DNA from 2 places in the Variovorax sp. J2P1-31 genome. Region 1 is predicted to be linked to the other one. Evidence: riboswitches for the same ligand, from Rfam matches in the RefSeq annotation. Region 1 holds a riboswitch; the other holds the start of a gene.
The links. Region 1 has a riboswitch for S-adenosylhomocysteine ahead of metH (methionine synthase). Riboswitches for the same ligand answer to the same signal wherever they lie in the genome.
Positions count from the first base shown of each region.

Region 2: another riboswitch for S-adenosylhomocysteine. It lies ahead of ahcY (adenosylhomocysteinase); the one in region 1 lies ahead of metH (methionine synthase).

Region 1 is NZ_JASZYA010000004.1:531,135-535,914, forward strand. Features, by position in the region: gene QTI20_RS27985 (LysR family transcriptional regulator) at 1-15, opposite strand, end outside; gene QTI20_RS27990 (PACE efflux transporter) at 121-567, shown strand; gene dinG (ATP-dependent DNA helicase DinG) at 622-2,841, shown strand; S-adenosyl-L-homocysteine riboswitch at 3,022-3,098, shown strand; gene metH (methionine synthase) at 3,122-4,780, shown strand, end outside.
Region 2 is NZ_JASZYA010000006.1:117,487-122,266, reverse strand. Features, by position in the region: gene QTI20_RS30105 (peptide chain release factor 3) at 1-1,106, opposite strand, end outside; gene QTI20_RS30100 (hypothetical protein) at 1,222-1,887, opposite strand; S-adenosyl-L-homocysteine riboswitch at 2,029-2,096, shown strand; gene ahcY (adenosylhomocysteinase) at 2,162-3,601, shown strand; gene QTI20_RS30090 (TlyA family RNA methyltransferase) at 3,617-4,420, shown strand; gene metF (methylenetetrahydrofolate reductase [NAD(P)H]) at 4,398-4,780, shown strand, end outside.

The DNA.
Region 1 (4,780 bases):
GGAGGAAAAAGCCATGGGCGGCCGACCTGTCAATTCAACTGATAGAAGATGACTTTATATATCAGCCGTCGACACATAAAGTCCAGGCCTGTTCACCGAATTCTTCCGAGGTTTCTCATCATGCAAGGGCTCAAGCGCCGCGTCGTCTACATCACCCTCTACGAAGGCATCGCCATCGTGGCGGCCAGCATCGGCCTGGCGCTGATGTCGGGGCAGGGGCTGGCGCACTCGAGCGTGCTGTCGGTCATTGCCTCGGCCATCGCCGTGTGCTGGAACCTGACCTTCAACTGGCTGTTCGAGCGCTGGGAGTCGCGCCAGGCCGTGCGCGGGCGCAGCCTGCGCCGCCGCATCGCCCATGCCATCGGTTTCGAGGGCGGCCTGATCGCCTTCCTGGTGCCGGCCATCGCCTGGTGGCTGGACATCAGCCTCTGGGCCGCGCTGGTGATGGACCTGGGCCTGGTGGTCTTCTTCCTGGTCTACACCTTCGTCTTCAACTGGGCCTTCGACGCCATCTTCGGCCTGCCGGCCTCGGCCGTCGACCCCAAGGGCGCGCCGCAACCGGCCTGAGGCCGCCGGAACGGCCCGCCGCGGCGAAGCGCGCGGGTCGTGCACACTCGCTGCATGTCTTCTTTGGAATGGGCCGCGTCCGCCCTGCAGGCGTTCGATGCGGTGGTCCAGGCCAGCGAGGGCTTCCGTGGCCGCGAAGGCCAGCGGCGCATGGCCGAGCAGGTGGCGAACACGCTGGGCGCCGCCACGCTGGGCAAGGTCGATGACGAGGAGGCCGCCCCGCCGGTGCGTGCCATCGCCGTGATCCAGGCCGGCACCGGCGTCGGCAAGTCGCTGGCCTACTGCGCACCGGCCATCGCGCTCGCGCTGGCGCGCAACACCCGCGTCGTGATCTCCACCGCCACCGTGGCGCTGCAGGAGCAGCTGGTCCACAAGGACCTGCCCGCGCTGGCGGCGCTGCTGCCCCAACCCTTCCGCTTCGCGCTGGCCAAGGGCCGGGGCCGCTACGTGTGCCAGCAGAAGCTCGAGCGCCTGACCGGCATGGCCGGCGAACTGGACGAGGAAGACGAGGAGGAGGGCGGCTACGACCTGTTCGCCGACGAACAGGCCAGCGAAGCCGCGGCCCGCGCCACCCGCCCGGCGCACGAGGTCGAGGCGCGGCTCAAGTTCTACACCGGCATCGCGCACACGCTGTCGACCGGCGCCTGGGACGGCGACCGCGACACGCTGGACACGCCCCCCGCCGCCGAGGCCTGGCTGCCGATGGCAGCCGATGCCGCCTCGTGCAGCGGCAAGCACTGCCCCTCGTTCAGCCAGTGCGTGTACTACGAGCGCCGCAAGGCGCTGGTCGGCGCGCAGGTGATCGTGGTCAACCACGACCTGCTGCTCGCCTCGCTGGGCAACCGGCAGCTGCCCGAACTCGACAACTCGCTGCTGGTGCTCGACGAGGCCCACCACCTGCCCGCCACCGCGCTGGCCCAGTTCGGCTGCCGCATGGACCTGGGCCAGCACGCCTGGGCCGAGCGGCTGGCCCGGCGGGCGGTGCGCGTGGGCGTGCGCTTCGAGGTGACCGAGGTGGCCGACATCCCGACCCATGCCGCGCAGATGCGCCAGGCGCTGCAGGACACCGAGCGGCTGGTGATGGACCTGTACGGCGACACCCTGCGCGCCGGCCTCGACGGCCCGGCCGCGCGCGGCCCCGCGCGGGCCCGGCTGCCGCTGGGCGAACTGCCCGAGGTGCTGCAGGGCCCGCTGGGCCGGGTGGCGCATCACGCCTCGGGTTTCCTGGAGGCGCTGCGCGTGATCGCCAACGCCCTGCGCGCAGAGATGCGCGAGCAGCCCGCCATGGCGCGCAAGCTGTCGGCGATGTATGCCCAGCTCGGCGCGCTGGCGCCGCGCCTGGAGCAGATGCTCGACACCGCCCAACTGCTGCTGCGCGATGCCGCGCCCGACGCGGTGCCGGCCGCCAAGTGGTTCACGCTCGAGGTCTACGGCGAGCGCGAGGTGCTGCAGGCGCATGCGAGCCCGCTGCTGCCCGGCGCCACGCTGCGCCACCAGCTCTGGAACAAGGTGCGCGGCGCGGTGCTGACCTCGGCCACGCTCACCAGCTGTGGGCGCTTCGATTTCTTCCTGCGCGAATCGGGCCTGCACGGCGACGAGGCCGCGACCACGTTGGAGGTGCCCAGCCCCTTCGACTACGCGGCGCAGGGCCGGCTGATCGCGGTCGAGACCCGGGCCGACCCGCGCGATGCGGCCGGCTACGTGGCCGAGATGGTGCAGGCCCTGGTGCGCGACCTGGCCGAGGTGCGGCACGGCGCGCTGGTGCTGTTCACCTCGCGCGAGCAACTGCGGCTGGCGGTCGAGGCGCTGCCGGCGGCGCTGCGCCCGCGCGTGCTGCTGCAGACGGCCCTGCCGCGCCAGCAGCTGCTGGCCACGCACCGCCACCGCGTGGGCGAGGGCCTGCCCTCGGTCATCTTCGGCATGCAGTCCTTCGGCGAGGGGCTGGACCTGCCGGGCAAGCTGTGCGAATCGGTGTTCATCGCCAAGCTGCCCTTCGCGCCGCCCGACGATCCGGTGGGCGAGGCGCGCGCCGAATGGCTGCGCACCGTAGGCCGCGACCCCTTCACCGAGCTGGTGGTGCCCGCCACCGCGATCCGCCTGGCGCAATGGGTGGGCCGCGCGATCCGCAGCGAGGACGACCGGGCCAGCGTCTATTGCTACGACCGGCGGCTGGTGCGCACCTCCTACGGGCAACGGCTGCTGCAGGGGCTGCCGCCGTTTGCGCTGACGACGGTGCGGGCGGGGGAGGCGGCCGGGGAAGCGGCCGCGGCCTGAGGTATTTCTCCCTCTCCCTCTGGGAGAGGGCAGGGGTGAGGGCGTCAGCCTCACATCACGCGTGCCTGATCCACCGCCCATGCCCTCACCCTGCCCTCTCCCAGAGGGAGAGGGGAAAGAAGGCCCCCGCTGCAAGCCCCTCATCTGCCTCACACCCGGAATCCCGCCTAAAATCCCCACCCCCGAGGAGCGTTGCAGCGGCCGGCTTCACAGCCCCGCCAGGCTCGGGTCTGTCCCCGCAACGACGCTCACCTGAACCTTGTGCATCCAGGTGAGTTCCATGTCCGCTCCTTCCCCGTCCGCCGCTGCCGCCGAAACCGTTCCCCCGATGAAGCTGTCGGGCCTCGAGCCCGTGCTGATCGGCGACGGCACGCTGTTCGTCAACATCGGCGAGCGCACCAACGTCACCGGTTCCAAGGCCTTCGCGCGGATGATCCTCAACGGCCAGTTCGAGGAGGCCCTGGCGGTCGCGCGCCAGCAGGTCGAGAACGGCGCGCAGGTGATCGACATCAACATGGACGAGGCCATGCTCGACAGCAAGGCCGCGATGGTGCGCTTCCTCAACCTGATCGCCTCGGAGCCCGACATCGCGCGCGTGCCGATCATGGTCGACAGCTCCAAGTGGGAGGTGATCGAGGCCGGCCTGCGCTGCATCCAGGGCAAGGGCATCGTGAACTCGATCAGCATGAAGGAGGGCGAGGACCAGTTCCGCCACCATGCCAAGCTGCTGCGCCGCTACGGCGCCGCCGCGGTCGTGATGGCCTTCGACGAGAAGGGCCAGGCCGACACCTACGAACGCAAGATCGAGATCTGCGAGCGTGCCTACCGCATCCTGGTCGACGAGATCGACTTCCCGGCCGAGGACATCATCTTCGACCCCAACATCTTCGCGGTCGCCACCGGCATCGAGGAGCACAACAACTACGCGGTCGACTTCATCGAGGCCACGCGCTGGATCAAGCAGAACCTGCCCGGCGCCAAGGTGTCGGGCGGGGTGTCGAACGTGAGCTTCAGCTTCCGTGGCAACGACCCGGTGCGCGAAGCCATCCACACCGTGTTCCTGTACCACGCGATCAAGGCCGGCATGGACATGGGCATCGTCAACGCCGGCATGGTCGGCGTCTACGACGACCTCGAGCCGGTGCTGCGCGAGCGCGTGGAGGACGTGATCCTCAACCGCCGCCCCGACGCCGGCGAGCGCCTGGTCGAAGTCGCCGAGACCGCCAAGAGCGGCGCCAAGGACGAGAGCAAGCGCAACGACTGGCGCGGCACGCCCGAGGCGCCGGTCACGGTCGGCGCGCGCCTGAGCCATGCGCTGGTGCACGGCATCACCGACTTCATCGTCGAGGACACCGAGGAGGCCTACCGCGAGATCCTGGCCAAGGGCGGCCGCCCGCTGCATGTGATCGAAGGCCCGCTGATGGACGGCATGAACGTGGTCGGGGACCTGTTCGGCGCCGGCAAGATGTTCCTGCCGCAGGTGGTGAAGTCGGCCCGCGTGATGAAGCAGGCCGTGGCCCACCTGCTGCCCTACATCGAGGAAGAGAAGCTGCGCGACGAGGCCGCGGGCCGCGACGTGCGCACCAAGGGCAAGATCATCATCGCGACGGTCAAGGGCGACGTGCACGACATCGGCAAGAACATCGTCACCGTCGTGCTCCAGTGCAACAACTTCGAAGTCGTGAACATGGGCGTGATGGTCCCGTGCCACGAGATCCTGGCGCGCGCCAAGGTCGAGGGCGCGGACATCGTGGGCCTGTCGGGCCTGATCACGCCGAGCCTGGAAGAGATGCAGTACGTGGCCGGCGAGATGCAGCGCGACGACCATTTCCGCATCAAGAAGATCCCGCTGATGATCGGCGGCGCCACCACCAGCCGCGTGCACACCGCGGTGAAGATCGCGCCGCATTACGAAGGCCCGGTCGTCTACGTGCCCGAC
Region 2 (4,780 bases), on a different contig from region 1:
ACGATGTCGCCCGCGTAGGCCTCTTCCACGGCCTCGCGGCGCTGGCTCATGAAGGTCACGACGCTGGTGGGGCGCAGTTCTTTCGAGGTGCGCTGCACCTTGAGCTTCATGCCCGGCGTGTACTTGCCCGAGGCCATGCGCACGAAGGCGATGCGGTCGCGGTGCGAGGGGTCCATGTTGGCCTGCACCTTGAACACCACGCCGGCGAAGTCCTTGTCGGCGGGCTGGATCTCCTTGACCACCGGCTGGCGGTTGACGATGGTGGTGCTGGTGCGCGACTGCGGCGCCGGCGCCAGGTCGACCAGCGCGTCGAGCACTTCCATCACGCCGAAGTTGTTCACGCCCGAGCCGAAGAACACCGGCGTCTGCTTGCCGGCCAGGAAGGCCTCGCGGTCCCAGGCCGGCGAGGCGCCGGCGGCGAGCTCCATGCTCTGCTCGGCGTTCTCGAACTCGGCGCCGAAGCGCTTGATCAGCTCGGCGCGGTTGTTCAGCGCGATGGTCTCGAAGTCCTGCGGCAGGCGCTCCTTGCCCGAGTCGAACACCGTCATGGTCTGCGTGCGCAGGTTCATGATGCCGCCGAAGCTCTTGCCCTGGCCCACGGGCCAGGTCATGGGCACGCAGGGCATGCCCAGCTCGCGCTCGATCTCGTCGAGGATGTCCAGCGGCTCGCGCACTTCGCGGTCCATCTTGTTGACGAAGGTGATGATGGGCGTGTCGCGCTGGCGGCAGACCTCGATCAGCCGGCGCGTCTGCGCTTCCACGCCGTTGGCCGCGTCGATCACCATCAGCGCCGAGTCGACGGCGGTGAGCACGCGGTAGGTGTCTTCCGAGAAGTCCTTGTGGCCGGGCGTGTCGAGCAGGTTGATCACGTGGTCGCGGTACAGCATCTGCATGACCGAGGAGGCCACCGAGATGCCGCGCTGCTTCTCGATCTCCATCCAGTCGGAGGTCGCGTGGCGCGAGGCCTTGCGCGCCTTGACCGAGCCGGCGATCTGGATCGCGCCCGAGAACAGCAGCAGCTTCTCGGTCAGCGTGGTCTTGCCCGCGTCGGGGTGGGAAATGATCGCGAAGGTGCGACGGCGGCGGGTTTCGGATTCGAAGGTCATGGCGTGAACGCGGGGCGCGCGAAGGACGGTGAGCGCGAGGCGCTCACGGCGCGGCGGCTACGCAAAGCCGTCGATTTTAGCGAGCCGCCCCCGGGCTGCGGGGCGCCGGGGCTTGTTACATCGGCGGCGTGAAGCCGTGGCGCCCCGCGATCACGCGCATGGCGGTCGGCGTGCCGTTGCGTTCCTGCGCGTTGACCAGCACCTTGGCGCCGGGCGTGAGCAGGGCGTCGGTGCCGGGCCTGAAGGTCACGACGGGCACGTTCGGCGGCACGATCACCGTCTTCTCGCCGCCTTTGTAGCTGAGCTTGAGCTGCTGGCCGCCGCGCGCGGACGAGGGCGCGGCCGCCAGGTCGGCCACCGTGGCGTTGGTCATGGTGCTCTGCGGCTGCAGGTCCCAGGGGAAGTGGCCCTCGCCGGTGCCGCGCGCGGCCTCGGGGAAGACCAGCACCTCGAGCGCCTTCTGGGTGCCGTCGGGCTGCGGCATCGCGGCCGTGCCGACGAAGCTGCCCTGCTTGATGTCGGCCAGCTTGATCCGGTAGACCTCCGACACCGGCAGGTCGGCCGCGCGCGCGAGCGTGACCACCTCGCCGCCGCGGTCCTTGACGATCAGTTGCTTGGTGTCGTTGTAGACCACCGTGCCGCGGATGCGGACCAGCGGGGCGGCCGCGGGCGCGCTCGCTGAAGCGTTCTGGGCCGAGGCCGCGAGCGGCAGGGCGATACCGGCCGCGAGCACGGCGCCGGCCAGGGCGGCCGTAGGGAGTTTGGCAAAGAGGGAGTGCATGGAACCTCGGGCGACCACGCCAGACGCCAGCGGCGCTGTCACGCGATCGAAGCGACATGGTGGACTTCGGCGGCGGGCGCATCTGTCGGCCGGGGCCCCGACTCGCGGCGCACGGCCCACGGCGCAGTGGGCTAAAATCCGCGCTCCGAGGAGCGTTGCAGCGCCGCCAGGCGTGAGGCTCGGACCCATCGCAACGACGCTCATCCGCTGTTCTCGCGCGGTGAGTTTTCCCGTCGACCACAGTGGCCTCGTTCAAACAAGTTTTGGAGTTTCCATGAGCGCTGTTCTCAAGCCCACCCCCGTCTCGACCGCCGACCAGGCGATTGCCGATCTGTCCCTCGCCGCCTGGGGCCGCAAGGAAATCCGCATCGCGGAAACCGAAATGCCCGGCCTGATGGCCATCCGTGAAGAGTTCGCCAAGGGCCAGGCGCTCAAGGGCGCGCGCATCACCGGCTCGCTGCACATGACCATCCAGACGGCCGTGCTGATCGAGACGCTGCAGGCGCTCGGCGCCGAAGTGCGCTGGGCCTCGTGCAACATCTTCTCCACGCAGGACCACGCCGCCGCCGCCATCGCCGAAAAGGGCACGCCGGTGTTCGCCATCAAGGGCGAGTCGCTCAAGGACTACTGGGACTACACGCACGCCATCTTCGACTTCGGCCCCAAGGGCACGAAGGGCGAAGGCCCGAACATGATCCTGGACGACGGCGGCGACGCCACGCTGCTGATGCACCTGGGTCAGCGCGCCGAGAAGGACCTGTCGGTGCTCGCCAACCCCACCAGCGAAGAAGAGCGCATCCTCTACGCCGCGATCAAGGCCAAGCTGGCCGTGGACGACAGCTGGTACACCCGCAAGTCGGCCGAGATCATCGGCGTGACCGAGGAAACGACCACCGGCGTGCACCGCCTCAACGAGATGTCGGCCAAGGGCACGCTGCTGTTCCGCGCGATCAACGTCAACGACTCGGTCACCAAGAGCAAGTTCGACAACCTCTACGGCTGCCGCGAATCGCTGGTCGACGGCATCAAGCGCGCGACCGACGTGATGATCGCCGGCAAGGTGGCCTGCGTGGCCGGCTACGGCGACGTGGGCAAGGGCTCGGCCCAGGCGCTGCGCGCGCTGTCGGCGCAGGTCTGGGTCACCGAGATCGACCCCATCAACGCGCTGCAGGCCGCGATGGAAGGCTACAAGGTCGTGACCATGGAATACGCCGCCGACAAGGCCGACATCTTCGTGACCACCACCGGCAACAAGGACGTGATCACGCACGACATCATGGCCAAGATGAAGGACCAGGCCATCGTCTGCAACATCGGCCACTTCGACAACGAGATCGACGTCGCGTCGATCGAGAAGTACGAATGGGAAGAGATCAAGCCGCAGGTCGACCACATCACCTTCCCCGACGGCAAGAAGATCATCCTGCTGGCCAAGGGCCGCCTGGTGAACCTGGGCTGCGGCACGGGCCATCCGAGCTTCGTGATGTCCTCGTCGTTCGCGAACCAGACCATCGCCCAGATCGAGCTGTTCACCAAGCCCGACGCCTACCAGGCCGGCAAGGTCTACGTGCTGCCCAAGCACCTCGACGAGAAGGTCGCGCGCCTGCACCTGAAGAAGGTCGGCGCCATGCTGACCGAACTGACCGACGCCCAGGCCGCCTACATCGGCGTCGACAAGGCGGGTCCGTACAAGGCGGACACCTACCGTTATTGATGGCGCACCCAAGCTTTGCGCGCTGATCAATTGTTGGTGGAGCGGGGCCTCGCGGCCTCGCGTTCACAGGCCGTCCGCCTGATCGCGGGCGGATTGCGCTGGCGCGATGCCGGCAGCGGCGCCGAATGGCGCAGCGTGGGCAAGAACCGCGACGAGATCCCGGCCTCGGCCGAGCTCGAGCTCGCCGATGCCGCGGAGTCGCGCTATGTCTCGCGCGGCGGGCTCAAGCTGGAAGGCGCCTTGCGCGCCACCGGCGTCGACCCGACGGGCAAGCACTGCCTCGACGTGGGCCAGTCGACCGGCGGCTTCACCGACTGCCTGCTGCAGCATGGCGCGGCGCAGGTGGTGGGCATCGACGTCGGCCATGGCCAGCTGCATGCGCGCATCCGCGAGGACGAGCGCGTGACGGCCATCGAGAAGGTCAATGCGCGCGCGCTGGTCGTCGACGACCTGGCCGAAGAGGTCGAGCGCACCGATTTCGACCTGATCGTGGCCGACCTGTCCTTCATTTCGCTCACGCTGGTGCTGCCCGCGGTCGTGCCCTTCCTGGCGGCCGAGGGCGAGTTGCTGCTGCTGGTCAAGCCGCAGTTCGAGCTGCAGCCGGGCCAGGTGGGCAAGGGCGGCATCGTGCGCGACGATGCGATGTACCCGATCGTCGAGCAGCGTCTGCGCGAGAGCTGTGCCGCGCTGGGCCTGCGCGTGCTGCGCTGGATCGACAGCCCGATCGCCGGCGGCGACGGCAACCGGGAATTCTTCATCCATGCCATCCACGCGGACGGCGACCCAGGAGCCGCACGTGCGCCTTCCGCTGAGCTTTGAGTTCTTCCCGACCAAGACGCCCGAGGGCGCGGTCAAGCTGCGCGCCGTGCGCCAGCAGCTCTACGAGATGAAGCCCGAGTTCTGCTCCGTGACCTATGGCGCGGGCGGCTCGACCCATGCGGGCACCTTCGCCGCGGTGGGCGAGATCCTGGCCGAGGGCGTGGACGCGGCCAGCCACTTCTCCTGCATCGGCGCCACGCGCGCGACGGTGCGCACGCAGCTGGCCGAGCTCAAGGCCATGGGCGTGAAGCGGCTGGTGGCGCTGCGCGGCGACCTGCCCAGCGGCTACGGCGTGGGCGGCGAGTTCCAGTACGCGAGCGACCTGGTCGGCTTCATCCGCGCCGAGACGGGCCGCGATTT